DNA from 4 places in the Pseudomonas sp. MAG733B genome. Region 4 is predicted to be linked to each of the others. Evidence: predicted binding sites of a transcription regulator. Region 4 holds the regulator's gene; each other region holds the start of a gene.
What was found. The regulator FliA, encoded in region 4, starts transcription of late flagellar genes. The targets are predictions, from matches to a motif close to CTAAAGTTTNNNNNNNNNNNGCCGNTAA.
Positions count from the first base shown of each region.

Region 1 (3,206 bases), 1.5 Mb from region 4:
CATGCCGGAGATTTCGTCAGTCGCCTGACGAGTCCGAGAGGCCAGGTTACGCACTTCGTCCGCCACCACCGCAAAACCACGACCCTGCTCACCGGCACGGGCGGCTTCGATCGCGGCGTTCAATGCCAGCAGGTTGGTCTGTTCGGCGATCGAGGTAATCACACCGACGATGCCACCGATTTCCTGGGAGCGCTGGCCGAGGGTATTGATCACCGTCGCGGTGCTGTTCAATGCGCCGGCGATTTGCTCCAGCGACGAGGACGCTTCATCCATCGACGTACGACCGATCTGCGTTTGCTGTGCGTTTTCCTGGGCCAGACGCTGAGTGCTGCCCATGTTGTCGGCGATGTTCAGGGACGTGGCGCTGAACTCTTCCACGGCGCCGGCCATGCTGGTGATTTCGCCCGACTGCTGTTCCATGCCTTCGTAAGCGCCGCCGGACAAACCGGACAAGGCCTGGGCGCGGCTGTTGACCTCCATCGAGGCGTTGCGGATGTGCTCGACCATGGTCGACAGCGCCTGGCTCATCTGGTTGAACGCGCGGGCCAGTTGGCCGATTTCGTCGTTGCTCGACACGCTCAGGCGCACGCTCAAATCCCCGGCGCCCAAGGCTTCAGCCTGACGTACCAGATCGCCCAGTGGCGCGAGTTTGCTGCGCAACAGCCATACCGCCGAACCCACCGCCAGCAGCATCGCCAACAGGCTGCCGATGGCCAACTGAATGCCGACGCTCCAGGTCACGGCGCTGATTTCAGTTTTCGGCATGCTCGCCACCACCGACCACGGCCCGTCCTGGAACGGCACGGCGATGCTGTAGAAATCTTCGGCCTTGTCGCTCCAGAACTCGCCCTTGCCCGGGGTTTTCGCCAGCGCGTTGATGGCCGGGACGGCCTGGTCCAGCGCCTCCACGCCAGCAATCGGCACGAGCCATTTGTTCTGCTCATCCAGCAGCGCGAGGGAACCGGTCTGGCCGATGCGGAAGCGCTTGAGGTTTTCGAACTGGGCCTTCTGCGCGTCGGTGTAATCGAAACCGACGTACAACACCGCAATGACCTTGCCACTGCTGTCGCGCACCGGGGTGTACTGGGACATGTAGAAGCGTTCAAACAGCAGCGATCGACCCACGAAGCTCTGCCCCGCCATCAGTCGGGCGTAGGCCGGGTTCGCGTGATCGAGCACAGTACCGATGGCGCGGCTGCCGTCTTGTTTGGTGACGTTTGTGCTGACTCGAATGAAGTCTTCACCGCTGCGCACGAACACCGTGGCCACACCTGCGGTCATCTGCTTGAATTCGTCCACTTCCTTGAAGTTGTTGTTGAGCACCACGTTGCCCAGGTGCAGCCCCGGCGTCTGCACGCCTGCCACGACCACCGGCTCGTCCGCGTGCACGCTCAGCCCACTGCTGAAGCGCGTCTCGAACAACCCTGCAAGGCGCTGGGTGCTTTCACGCAACGTGCTGTGAAAGGTACTCAGCTGATCGGCCAGCAGCCGTGCTTCACTCGCCAGATGCTCTTCGCGGGTGGCGAGGTTGGCCGAGTCCAGCGAACGCAGGGCGAACAGGGTACTGCCGGTAATGACAATCGCCAGAATCACGGCGAGCGCAAGACCAAGCTGTGAGGCGATCCGGGCACGAGGTTGAGACATGACAGCTCCTGGCCGAGCAATCGGATCATCCTGATCGCGACGCACACTCAGCAAATTTCTAATAATGGGGGTAGCGTCGAACCTGCACGAAGGTCCTACGTGAAGATTTTCGGCGGCGAACGGGAATACTTGAGCGGCGTGGCAGGATATGGCTCAAGGCCGCTATTGCAGCGGCTTCATCGATTCAGCTCAGGTGCACGACATCTGGCAATTCCATGGCGCGGACTTCGCCTTGCAGGAAGTCGCTGAGCCGACGCATGCGCTCGCCACCGGGACGGGTTTTCGGCCACACCAGGTAATACTTTTCGCCGCTGGCGACGGCGGTCGGCCATGGCAGGCTCAAGCGCCCTTGCGCCACATCCTCCGCCACCATCAGCAGATCGCCCATGGACACGCCATAGCCCCGTGCTGCAGCGATCATGCCCAGTTCCAGCGTATCGAACACCTGTCCGCCCTTAAGCGACACCTGATCGGCCAGTCCCATGCGCTCCAGCCAGTTGCGCCAATCGCGCCGGTCCGGGGTCGGGTGCAGCAGTTCGGTATTGGCCAGGCGCGTGACGTCCCATGGCTGATCGTCGCGCAAGTTGGGCGCGCCCACCGGAATCAGTTCCTCCGGAAACAGGTAGCTCGCCTCCCAGTCCGGCGGGAAATGGCCATTGCTCAACAACACAGCACAGTCGAACGGCTCGTCGTTGAAGTCCACTGAGTCGATATCCATCCAGGCGCTGGTCAATTGCACCTCGTTGCCCGGCTGCAAATGGCGGAAGCGGCTGAGGCGCGCCAGCAACCAGCGCATGGTCAGCGTCGACGGGGCTTTCATGCGCAGGATGTCATCTTCGGCGCGCAAGGTATTGCAGGCGCGTTCCAGAGCGGTGAAGCCTTCGCGAATGCCTGGTAACAGCAAGCGCGCCGACTCGGTTAGCTGCAAGTTGCGGCCACTGCGGTGAAACAAGCGGCAGGCAAAATGCTCCTCGAGGGTACGAATATGCCGACTGACCGCACTTTGGGTGATCGACAGTTCTTCGGCGGCACGGGTGAACGAACTGTGTCGCGCCGCCGCTTCGAATGCGCGCAGGGCATACAAGGGAGGAAGACGACGTGACATTCAGAAAGCTCCTATAGCGGGATCGAGTCACCCTAGCAGAAACTCCCCAGCATGAGTTTGAATCATGCCACCCATCCTTTTTATCCCTTTGTGCAAACGCACCAGAGCGCCGAGAATCGGTGCTTTCCTGTTCTCTTTGAAAATCGAGCGTGATGATCATGCAGCATCCAGCACGTATTGAACTCTGGGCCATCCTGCGGCTGTCGGGGCCGTTGATTGCCTCGCAGTTGGCGCACATGCTGATGGTCCTCACCGACACCTTGATGATGGCGCGCCTGAGTCCCGAAGCGCTGGCCGGTGGCGGACTTGGCGCGGCGACCTATTCGTTCGTGTCGATTTTCTGCATCGGCGTGATCGCGGCCGTCGGCACCCTGGTGGCGATCCGTCAGGGCGCGGGCGATATTCTTGGCGCGGCGCGGTTGACCCAGGCCGGGGTGTGGCTGGCATGGTTGATGGC
Region 1 is NZ_CP145732.1:349,135-352,340, forward strand. Features, by position in the region: gene V6Z53_RS01640 (methyl-accepting chemotaxis protein) at 1-1,644, opposite strand, end outside; gene V6Z53_RS01645 (LysR substrate-binding domain-containing protein) at 1,829-2,749, opposite strand; gene V6Z53_RS01650 (NorM family multidrug efflux MATE transporter) at 2,908-3,206, shown strand, end outside.
Region 1: the regulator FliA is predicted to act here: its motif matches at 1,751-1,778, upstream of V6Z53_RS01640 (methyl-accepting chemotaxis protein).

Region 2 (3,206 bases), 180 kb from region 4:
AGTCATCGGCACCGACTTTCTTGACCATCGCCTGATTGAACACACCCGACAACGAAGTATGCAGGATGATATGAAGCTTTTGCATGCGCGGGTCGTTGCGGATCTCGGCCGTCAGTGTGTACCCGTCCATCTCCGGCATCTCGATGTCGGAGATCATCATCAGGAACTCTTCTTCCGGCTTCTTGCCCTCATCGACCAGCTTGCGCAGGTAGTCAAGCGCCTGCTTGCCATCGTTCAACGCCACCACTTCGACACCGACCGTCTGCAGGCAACGCGTCACCTGCTTGCGCGCCACCGACGAGTCATCGACCGTCAGCACGCGCAACGACAGCGCCTTGTGCTGGGTTTCGACATCCACCACGCCGACCGAAATCGCTTCCGGTGTCGGCGCCACTTCCGCCAGTACCTTCTCGACGTCGATGATCTCGACCAACTGATTGTCGACCCGCGTCACCGCCGTCAGGTAGTGATCGCGACCGGTGCCCTTGGGTGGCGGATGAATCTCCTCCCAGTTCATGTTGACGATGCGTTCCACCGAGCGCACCAGGAAACCCTGGGTCTTGGTGTTGTACTCCGTGATGATCACGAAAGGATTGTTCTTGTCCTTCAAAGCACCGGAGCCGGTCGCCATTGCCAGATCAAGGATCGGAATGGTCGCCCCCCGAATATTCGCCACGCCGCACACGACAGGACTGGACTTGGGCATCAGCGTCAGTTGGGGGCATTGCAGCACCTCCCGAACCTTGAACACGTTGATCCCATACAGCTGCTGACCGTCGAGACGGAACAACAACAGCTCAAGGCGATTCTGCCCCACCAGTTGCGTGCGCTGGTTCACCGAATCCATTACACCAGCCATGCCCAGACTCCTACACCAACGCTAAGTGTTGTTGCGACGCACATTCATCTCTAAACGGCACGGCGCTTGCTTTTTATCTTTCTATGAACACAGAACCGACATTTTTCCGACACCTGACCACACCCTGCCGCAAATGGCTTGGTGCGTTGGCGGCTGTTTGCCTGTTCAACGCTGGCAGCCCTGCCCTTGCTGACGCAGTTACCTTGCCTGACATGCTTATCGGCGTCACTCAGGGCTTTCTTGAATTCACCGTAGAGGACTATCTGGCTACCAGTCAAACGGAAGGTCGCTACGAAATCCAGGTCAACCAGCTCGATCCCCGCTTGCGCATGCCGATGTGCGACAAGGAATTGACAGCCACGCTGGAGAGTCCGGCCAAGCCGCTGGGCCGGGTCACGGTCAAGGTTCGCTGCGAAGGAACATCGCCCTGGACCGTCTTCGTACCCGCTCAAGTCCGCCTGTTTCGCGACGTCGTGACCACCACCCGACCGCTGCGGCGCACCGGCATTGTCGAGCCTGGAGATGTCATGTTGCGCGAGCGCGATATCAGCGTGATCACACAGGGTTACCTGACGTCCCTGGACCAGGCGATCGGGCAAAGACTTACCCGACCAATGGTCGCCGATCAGGTGATTACCCTGGTGCACCTCGAACAAGCGGAAGTCATCCGCAAGGGCGACCAGGTAGTCATTACCGCCCGCAGTGGTACGCTCAGCGTGAAAATGCCCGGCGAAGCGCTGGCCAACGGCGGCATGAGCGAACAGATCCGGGTGAAAAACCTCAATTCCCAACGGGTCATCAAGGCGCAAGTTACCGCGCCCGGCCAGGTGGAAGTGTCGATGTAAGAGTTCTCTGGAGAGTGGCGCCGAACGAAGGTGTTCCCTAAACTGTGCCCCATGCAGGGCAAGCGTTGGCGCGCGCAAGCTCATTGATAAATGAGCCTAAAGTTTTTCCGGGTATGGCCGAAAACATGGCAAGCGTCCAAATTCCCAGAGGTTTTTATCATGGTCATCGATTTCAGCCGTTTGAACAGCTCCTCGTCACTTACGGGCAGTACACGTACCAGCGTTGCCAAGGAAACCGCCGATGCCGGCAAATCCGCGCCGCTGAATACCCCGGCCGAACAGGCCAGCACCGTCACTAGCGGGGAATCGGTACATCTCAGCAATGAGGCTCAACAGTTGCAAAAGGTCACTGATACGCTGCGCGATCAGCCTGCCGTCGACAAAGCCCGCGTGGCCGAGTTGAAAGCAGCGATTGCCGATGGCAGCTATAAAGTCGACAGCAACCGCGTAGCCAGCAAACTGCTCAACTTCGAAGCCCAGCGCTAGGGCCACGGCCCGCGCCAGGCTTTTGGACGCTTAAAACCCAAGGCCAGCCATGCACGACACTAATCTACTGCAACTGATCACCGATGATTTTGCTCCAGCGCAACAACTGCTGGAGTTACTGCGTACTGAGTCGCTCGCCTTGCATGGTCGCGACATGTACCTGCTCGAAGATATTCTGGCGCAGAAGCAGGCATTGATCATTTTGCTCGAACAGCATGGCCGCAAGCGCAGCGAAATCCTCGCCAGCCTCAATCTGCCCACCAACCGCAGCGGTCTGGAGCAACTGGCCAGCCAGTCCAGCGTTGGCGAAGCGTTGCTGGCGCAAAGCGATGTGTTGACCGACCTCCTGACCCAATGCCAGGCCGCCAATGCCAACAACGGTCAGTCGATCGTGGTACAGCAGGTCGCCACGGCCACCCAGCTGAAAATTCTTACCGGCGGCGAGCCTCCAGCGCTCTATGATGCCAGCGGAACATTTTCCAAGCTTGTGAAACCGCGCCCACTCAGTCAGGCTTGAGCCCGCCGATGAGCCCGCTCTATCAAGACGCGAAACATGCTGGCAAAATGCTGGCCAGCCGTAGTCAAAATTTGCCTGGAGATTGATTAACCGTGTCCAATGCCTTAAATGCGGATGATTCTCCGCAGCCACCCAAGGTGCTCAGCACGCCCCTGGAAATCTCCGGCAACCTTCGCCAGCTGCAAGAAAGCCATGACCCGCTGATCATCACGTTCCACGAACGCAGCCAGCGCTTCCAGAGCTATCTGGTGGACGTAGACCGTGACAGCAACACGATCGCCCTCGACGAAATGATTCCCCGTGACGGCGAACGCTACCTGCTGGCCGGCGAACCGTTCAAGGTCGAAGGTTTCCATGAGGGCGTGCGTATCGCCTGGGAAAGCAATGGCCCGCTGACCATCGACGAATCCGGCGGTGGTCGTTGCTACCGTGGCACGCTGCCTGACGAAGTGGTTTACCACCAGCGTCGCAATGCGTTCCGTGCCGCGTTGAAACTGGC
Region 2 is NZ_CP145732.1:5,721,153-5,724,358, forward strand. Features, by position in the region: gene V6Z53_RS26150 (chemotaxis protein CheV) at 1-859, opposite strand, end outside; gene flgA (flagellar basal body P-ring formation chaperone FlgA) at 943-1,704, shown strand; gene flgM (flagellar biosynthesis anti-sigma factor FlgM) at 1,864-2,190, shown strand; gene V6Z53_RS26165 (flagellar protein FlgN) at 2,240-2,707, shown strand; gene V6Z53_RS26170 (flagellar regulator YcgR PilZN domain-containing protein) at 2,800-3,206, shown strand, end outside.
Region 2: the regulator FliA is predicted to act here: its motif matches at 1,801-1,828, upstream of flgM (flagellar biosynthesis anti-sigma factor FlgM).

Region 3 (3,206 bases), 2.4 Mb from region 4:
TATCGACTGCCCCACCGCTATCGCGAGCAAGCTCGCTCCCACAGGGCCAGAGTGAATCTCAGATCTGGTGTACACCTCACTTCACTGTGGGAGCGAGCTTGCTCGCGATGACGGCCTGACAGTCGACAGAGATCTCGCCTGACTCACCGGCAACTCCAACCGCGCCCGCCCATAAAACGCCAGCGCCGTCAGCAAACACGCCAGCCAGACGAAGATCCCGGCCCAGAACGTGTGGGACATGTAGTGCCAACCCTGCAACACCCGCGTCGTGCCATAGACGAAGCCCAGCGCCAGCGAGCCGTACATGACTGCCTTGGAATACCGCCAGCGATAACGCCGCGCCACGAAATACAACGCGAGCATGGTGAAGCCACCCGAAGCATGCCCGCCCGGCCAGCAACGACCGTCACCGGCGACCTTCAGCAAATCGAAGTTTTCGTACCATTCCTTGTGTTCAATCTTGCCGCCGTACTGAGTCGTTTCAATCGGGCAATACACGCTGGTGTGGCCCTTGAGGTAGTGAATCACGCCGGTGCTGATGGAGAACGCGAACACCACGTAGAGAAAATCCCTTCGATGTTTGCTGGCAAACCGCAGCACCGGTGCGACTTTGATTTTTTCCAGAAACGCGATGATCTTCGGATGCTTTTCCGCCTTCAGGCGTGGCCAGAGAAACGACAGCAAGGCGCCGATGATTGCGATCTCGCCGGTCCAGTTGGGGATGATCCGCGCCCACTTGTGAGTGATTTTTTCGAACAGGTGCACATGGTCCAGCGGGAACGTCTGCGTCACCGGGTCATAAAAAAGATTGTTGAAGGCGATGTCGATTTTGGTCAGGTCGAACATCAGGAACACCACGGCTGCACAGGCCAGTGGAATACCGAAGTTGATCCAGTAAAAACGATAACGAGTGAATGAATTCATTGGGTGGTCACCGAGCGCCAGTCCGAGGCTTCGATGAAGCCGAGCATGCGGGGTTTGTTCAGCGTTTCGGCAGAAACAAACAACGAAGCGCCGTAACCCAGGGTCGAGCCGGGCAACTTGAGGTCTTTCTCGAGTTGCGCCATGCATTCGCTGTGGGTCACCAGGATCAGATTGCGCCCGGCGATTTTGTGCGCCAGAGCGTCGCGCAACATGGTGCCTTTGCAGTTGATCAGCCAGTCGTCACCGCTACCGACCTTGTTGAACATGTAGCCGGCGGTCTGTGCCGTACGCATCATCGGGCTGTTGTAGATATCGGTCTTGTCCAGGCCCAGTTGCTCGAACTGCGCACCCACAGCTACCGCGACACTGCGTGAACGATCGGTGATGCCATCGTTGCCTCTCAGGCAAGCGGCGCGTGAGTGATCGCAGCGCTCGACATGGCGCACCAGCACGATCATGTCGCCCTTGGCCCACCCCGCCAGCAGGGCGCGTGCACCCGCGACGTTGCCGTGGGCCAGGTCCGGCACCGCTGCGGGCCGCAGAAGAAATACCGTCAGGGGAATCACCAACAGCGCCGAGGCCAGCACCACTGCCGCATTGCGAAAACGGGCAAAACGGCTCACATCGATCGAGCGGTTTATTCCGAACAGACTCAGTCTCAATTCCACATCAAGCCGCCTCGCCGGCATGCACCACTTCATTTGATGCCGCGAGGGTAAAGAGGCAGGCGTCGCTAGCCAGTGAAACCCATGTGAAAAAAACCTTGTTACAGAATCCGTCCGACAAAATCCTTTCAGCTCTCACGATTGCTGCCGATACAGTCCGTTCTACACCGCATGCTGGCCCCTAAAAACAACAATCTTCCAGCCAACCGACGATCGAGAAGCACCACGTTCCTGGAGGAATTTTGATGAATAGCTGGTTCGGCAATATCAGCGTAAACCTGAAACTGGGCCTGGGGTTTGGCCTGGTCCTGGCACTGACCTGCGTCCTGGCCCTGACCGGCTGGACCAGCCTCGGCAGCTTGATTGACCGCAGCAACTGGATGAGCGACATCACCCAGCTCAACGCCGGCCTGACCAAGCTGCGCGTGGTCCGCCTGCAATACATGCTGACCAACGGCGACGAAACCACCGCACAAAATGTGCAGACCACCCTCGAAGCCTTTTCCGCTCAGCAACAAGCGTTGCTGGTGAAATTCAAGAGCCCGGAAAACCTCAAGTTGCTCAAGGAGCAAGGCACCGTCATCGATGCCTACAAGACGTCCCTGAACAAAATGCGCGGTGCCTACCGCGCCGGCAACAGCGCACGCGACGTCATGACCGCCAACGCCGAAACGGCCAACACGCTGATCAATGACATCAACACCCGCGTACAGCAAATGCCGCTGAGCGACCAACGCTTCGAACAGTTCCAGGCCATCACCGCCGCCAAGGAAGCGTTCCTGTTGGCTCGCTACGAAGTGCGCGGCTACACCGCCACCACCAACGCCGAGACCGAGCAAAAAGCTGTCGCTCAACTCGACTCCGCGATCGCCAGTGTGAAATCCCTCAATGCACACTTCGCCGACGTGCAGCCAGACGCGCTGCGTCAACTGGAAACCGCGCTGGGCAACTATCGCAGTGCGTTGCAGGCCTACAAGACCGCGAACAGCGATGTGGTGCAGTCACGCAAAGAAATGACCGACCAGGGCGCGGCCATCGTCAGTCTGAGCGAGCAGCTGTATCAGATCCAGCTCGACCGCCGTGACACCGAAAGCGACAAGGCCCGCACCTTGCAACTGGTCAGCACGTTGCTGGCGCTGCTGGTGGGCATCATTGCCGCCGTGCTCATCACCCGACAAATCACCGGCCCGTTGCGCGACACCCTGGCCGTGGTCGAGCGTATCGCCAGCGGCGACCTGTCCCAGGAGGTCAAGGTCACACGCCGCGATGAACTCGGCGTGTTGCAGCAAGGCATTGCGCGCATGGGCGTGACCCTGCGCGACTTGATCAGCGGCATCCGCGACGGCGTCACCCAGATCGCCAGCGCCGCCGAAGAATTGTCGGCCGTCACCGAGCAAACCAGCGCCGGGGTCAACAATCAAAAGGTGGAAACCGATCAGGTCGCCACTGCCATGCACGAGATGACCGCCACTGTGCAGGAAGTCGCGCGCAATGCCGAACAGGCCTCGCAAGCCGCCGCTGCGGCGGACGGTGAAGCCCGAGAAGGTGACAAGGTGGTTGGCGAAGCCATCGCGCAGATCGAGCGCCTGGCCAACGAAGTGGCGCGCTCCACCGAAG
Region 3 is NZ_CP145732.1:1,324,227-1,327,432, reverse strand. Features, by position in the region: gene V6Z53_RS05980 (phosphatase PAP2 family protein) at 82-924, opposite strand; gene V6Z53_RS05975 (histidine phosphatase family protein) at 921-1,592, opposite strand; gene V6Z53_RS05970 (methyl-accepting chemotaxis protein) at 1,835-3,206, shown strand, end outside.
Region 3: the regulator FliA is predicted to act here: its motif matches at 1,716-1,743, upstream of V6Z53_RS05970 (methyl-accepting chemotaxis protein).

Region 4 (3,206 bases):
TGAGCTGGAGGAAGCCGGCGCCCCCTTTTACAGTGTGAAAACCGCGAAAAATTGCATTGAGCAAATCCGCATCATCCGGACGGCTTTCCAGCTCGACCAGTTGCTCGGACAGTTGCTCTAGAATCTCGCCGGCCTCAACCAGGAAATCCTGAAGGATCTCTTCATCGGCGCCGAAGCTCATTAATGGTGTGCTCCTAACAGAACAGGTCTAAAAACCTAAAATCCAAGGCTGGATAACAAATCGTCCACATCGTCCTGACCGGACACAACGTCTTCTCTTTTATCGGCATGAATCTGCGGACCTTCACCCTGAGAGAGATGTTTTTGTGGATCTTTTTCTGCAAGCATCGCTTCACGGTCATGTTCGATGCCCGCAAAGCGGTCCACCTGACTGGCCATAAGCACGAGCTTGAGCAGGTTGCTCTCAACTTCGGTGACCAGTTGGGTCACTCGCTTGATCACTTGACCTGTGAGGTCCTGATAATCCTGGGCAAGCAGGATGTCGTTGAGGTTGGTCGACACGGCGCGGTTGTCAGTGCTGCTGCGCGCCAGGAATCCGTCGACGCGACGGGCCAGCTCGCGGAACTCTTCAGCCCCGACTTCGCGACGCATGAAGCGTCCCCAATCGGTGCTCAAGGCCTGGGCTTCGTCAGCCAGGCTGTTGACCAGCGGCGTGGCGTTTTCCACCAGATCCATGGTGCGGTTGGCCGCGGCCTCGGTCAGCTTGACCACATAACCCAGACGCTCGGTGGCGTCGGTGATCTGTGACACTTCCTCGGCTTGCGGCATGTGCGGGTCAATCTGGAAATTGACGATCGCGCTATGCAGCTCGCGGGTGAGCTTGCCCACTTCCTGATACAGGCCGCGGTCACGGGTCTGGTTGAGCTCATGGATCAATTGCACAGCATCGCCGAACTTGCCCTTTTCAAGGCTCTCGACCAGTTCGACGGCGTGTTTTTTCAGGGTCGATTCAAAATCGCCCTGCGAAGATTCGTTATGCCCCATAGCTCCCCCGTGGCGCAGTTCAACCGATGCGTTCGAAAATCTTCTCGATTTTTTCTTTCAACGCCTGGGCCGTGAAGGGTTTGACCACATAGCCGTTTACACCGGCCTGGGCCGCTTCGATGATCTGCTCGCGCTTGGCTTCAGCGGTCACCATCAGCACCGGCAGGTGCTTGAGCTTTTCATCGGCACGCACGTGGCGCAGCAGATCGATACCGGTCATGCCAGGCATGTTCCAGTCCGTTACCAGAAAGTCGATGCTCCCGCTGTTGAGAACCGGAATGGCGGTAGTGCCATCGTCGGCCTCGACCGTGTTGGTGAACCCAAGGTCACGCAACAGGTTTTTTATGATCCGCCGCATCGTTGAGAAGTCATCAACGATGAGGATTTTCATGTTCTTGTCCAATTCGACCTCCAAGCAGACTAAAACGCGCCCAGCACCTGGACGCGCCATTTCAATCAATCTGGCAAAACACTCGATGACTGTCTGGAGTACAGCGGATCGAGACCGGCGCGGTTCATCACCCCACCAGCCACGTCACAGTGCCCCCACACTGCCTTCAGCGCGCTCGCCACTCTCCCAAACGCCCCCGCAAACGGGCCGCGCACTGGCTGTGTAACTGGCTGACCCGAGACTCGCTGACTCCCAGGACCTCACCGATTTCCTTGAGATTCAACTCTTCGTCGTAGTACAGCGCCAACACCAGTCGCTCACGCTCCGGCAAATTGGCAATCGCGTCCGTCAGCGCCGCCTGGAAGCGTTCATCTTCCAGATCGCGTGACGGCTCGAGATGAGCACTCGCGCCATCCTCGTGCAGCCCTTCGTGTTCGCCGTCCTGCAACAGATCGTCGAAACTGAATAACCGGCTGCCCAGGGTGTCGTTCAAAATCCCGTAATAATCGTCGAGACTCAATTGGAGTTCGGCCGCAACTTCGTGATCTTTAGCGTCACGGCCGGTTTTAGCTTCAATCGAGCGAATGGCGTCGCTGACCATGCGGGTATTGCGGTGGACCGAACGTGGCGCCCAGTCCCCCTTGCGCACTTCATCGAGCATGGCGCCGCGGATGCGGATGCCCGCGTACGTCTCGAAACTCGCGCCTTTGCTGGCGTCGTATTTGGTGGAGACTTCCAGCAGGCCGATCATCCCGGCCTGGATCAAATCTTCGACCTGGACACTGGCCGGCAGACGCGCCAGCAAGTGATAGGCAATGCGTTTGACCAGCGGCGCATAACGCTCGATCAGCTCGTACTGCGCATCGCGTGCCGACTTCTTGTAGAGGTTGTAGCCGCTGGCTGTCATAGAACCGGTCCTGCCGTTTGTTGCACGAGGCGCTCGACGAAGAATTCCAGATGCCCGCGCGGGTTGGCAGGCAGCGGCCAGGTGTCGACCTTCTGTGCGATCGCCTTGAACGCCAGCGAGCACTTGGAGCGCGGGAAGGCTTCGTAGACGGCACGTTGTTTCTGCACGGCCTTGCGCACGCTTTCGTCGTAAGGCACGGCGCCGACGTATTGCAGGGCAACGTCGAGGAAGCGATCGGTGACCTTGGTCAACTTGGCGAACAGGTTGCGTCCTTCCTGCGGGCTCTGGGCCATGTTGGCCAGGACGCGGAAGCGGTTCATGCCGTAGTCGCGGTTAAGCAGTTTGATCAGCGCGTAGGCGTCGGTGATCGAAGTCGGCTCGTCGCAGACCACCAGCAACACTTCCTGGGCCGCGCGAACGAAACTGACTACCGAGTCACCAATACCCGCAGCGGTGTCGATCACCAGCACGTCGAGGTTGTCGCCGATGTCGCTGAAGGCCTGGATCAGGCCGGCGTGCTGCGCCGGGCTCAAATGAACCATGCTCTGGGTGCCGGACGCGGCCGGAACGATGCGGATGCCGCCGGGGCCCTGCAACAGGACGTCGCGCAGCTCGCAGCGGCCTTCGATCACGTCGGCCAGGGTACGTTTGGGTGTCAGCCCCAGCAGAACGTCGACGTTCGCCAGTCCCAGGTCGGCGTCCAGCAGCATGACGCGCCGGCCAAGCTCAGCCAAAGCCAGGGACAAGTTCACTGACACGTTAGTTTTCCCGACGCCACCTTTGCCGCCGGTCACCGCGATCACCTGTACGGGATGCATGCTGCCCATGTTATTTCTTTACCTTGTCTTGCATAGACGGAGGCCACATTACTGGCTGCGCGTTCGCAAACGGAACAATGCATGG
Region 4 is NZ_CP145732.1:5,539,936-5,543,141, forward strand. Features, by position in the region: gene V6Z53_RS25285 (chemotaxis protein CheA) at 1-181, opposite strand, end outside; gene V6Z53_RS25290 (protein phosphatase CheZ) at 217-1,005, opposite strand; gene V6Z53_RS25295 (chemotaxis response regulator CheY) at 1,025-1,396, opposite strand; gene fliA (RNA polymerase sigma factor FliA) at 1,563-2,303, opposite strand; gene fleN (flagellar synthesis regulator FleN) at 2,300-3,130, opposite strand.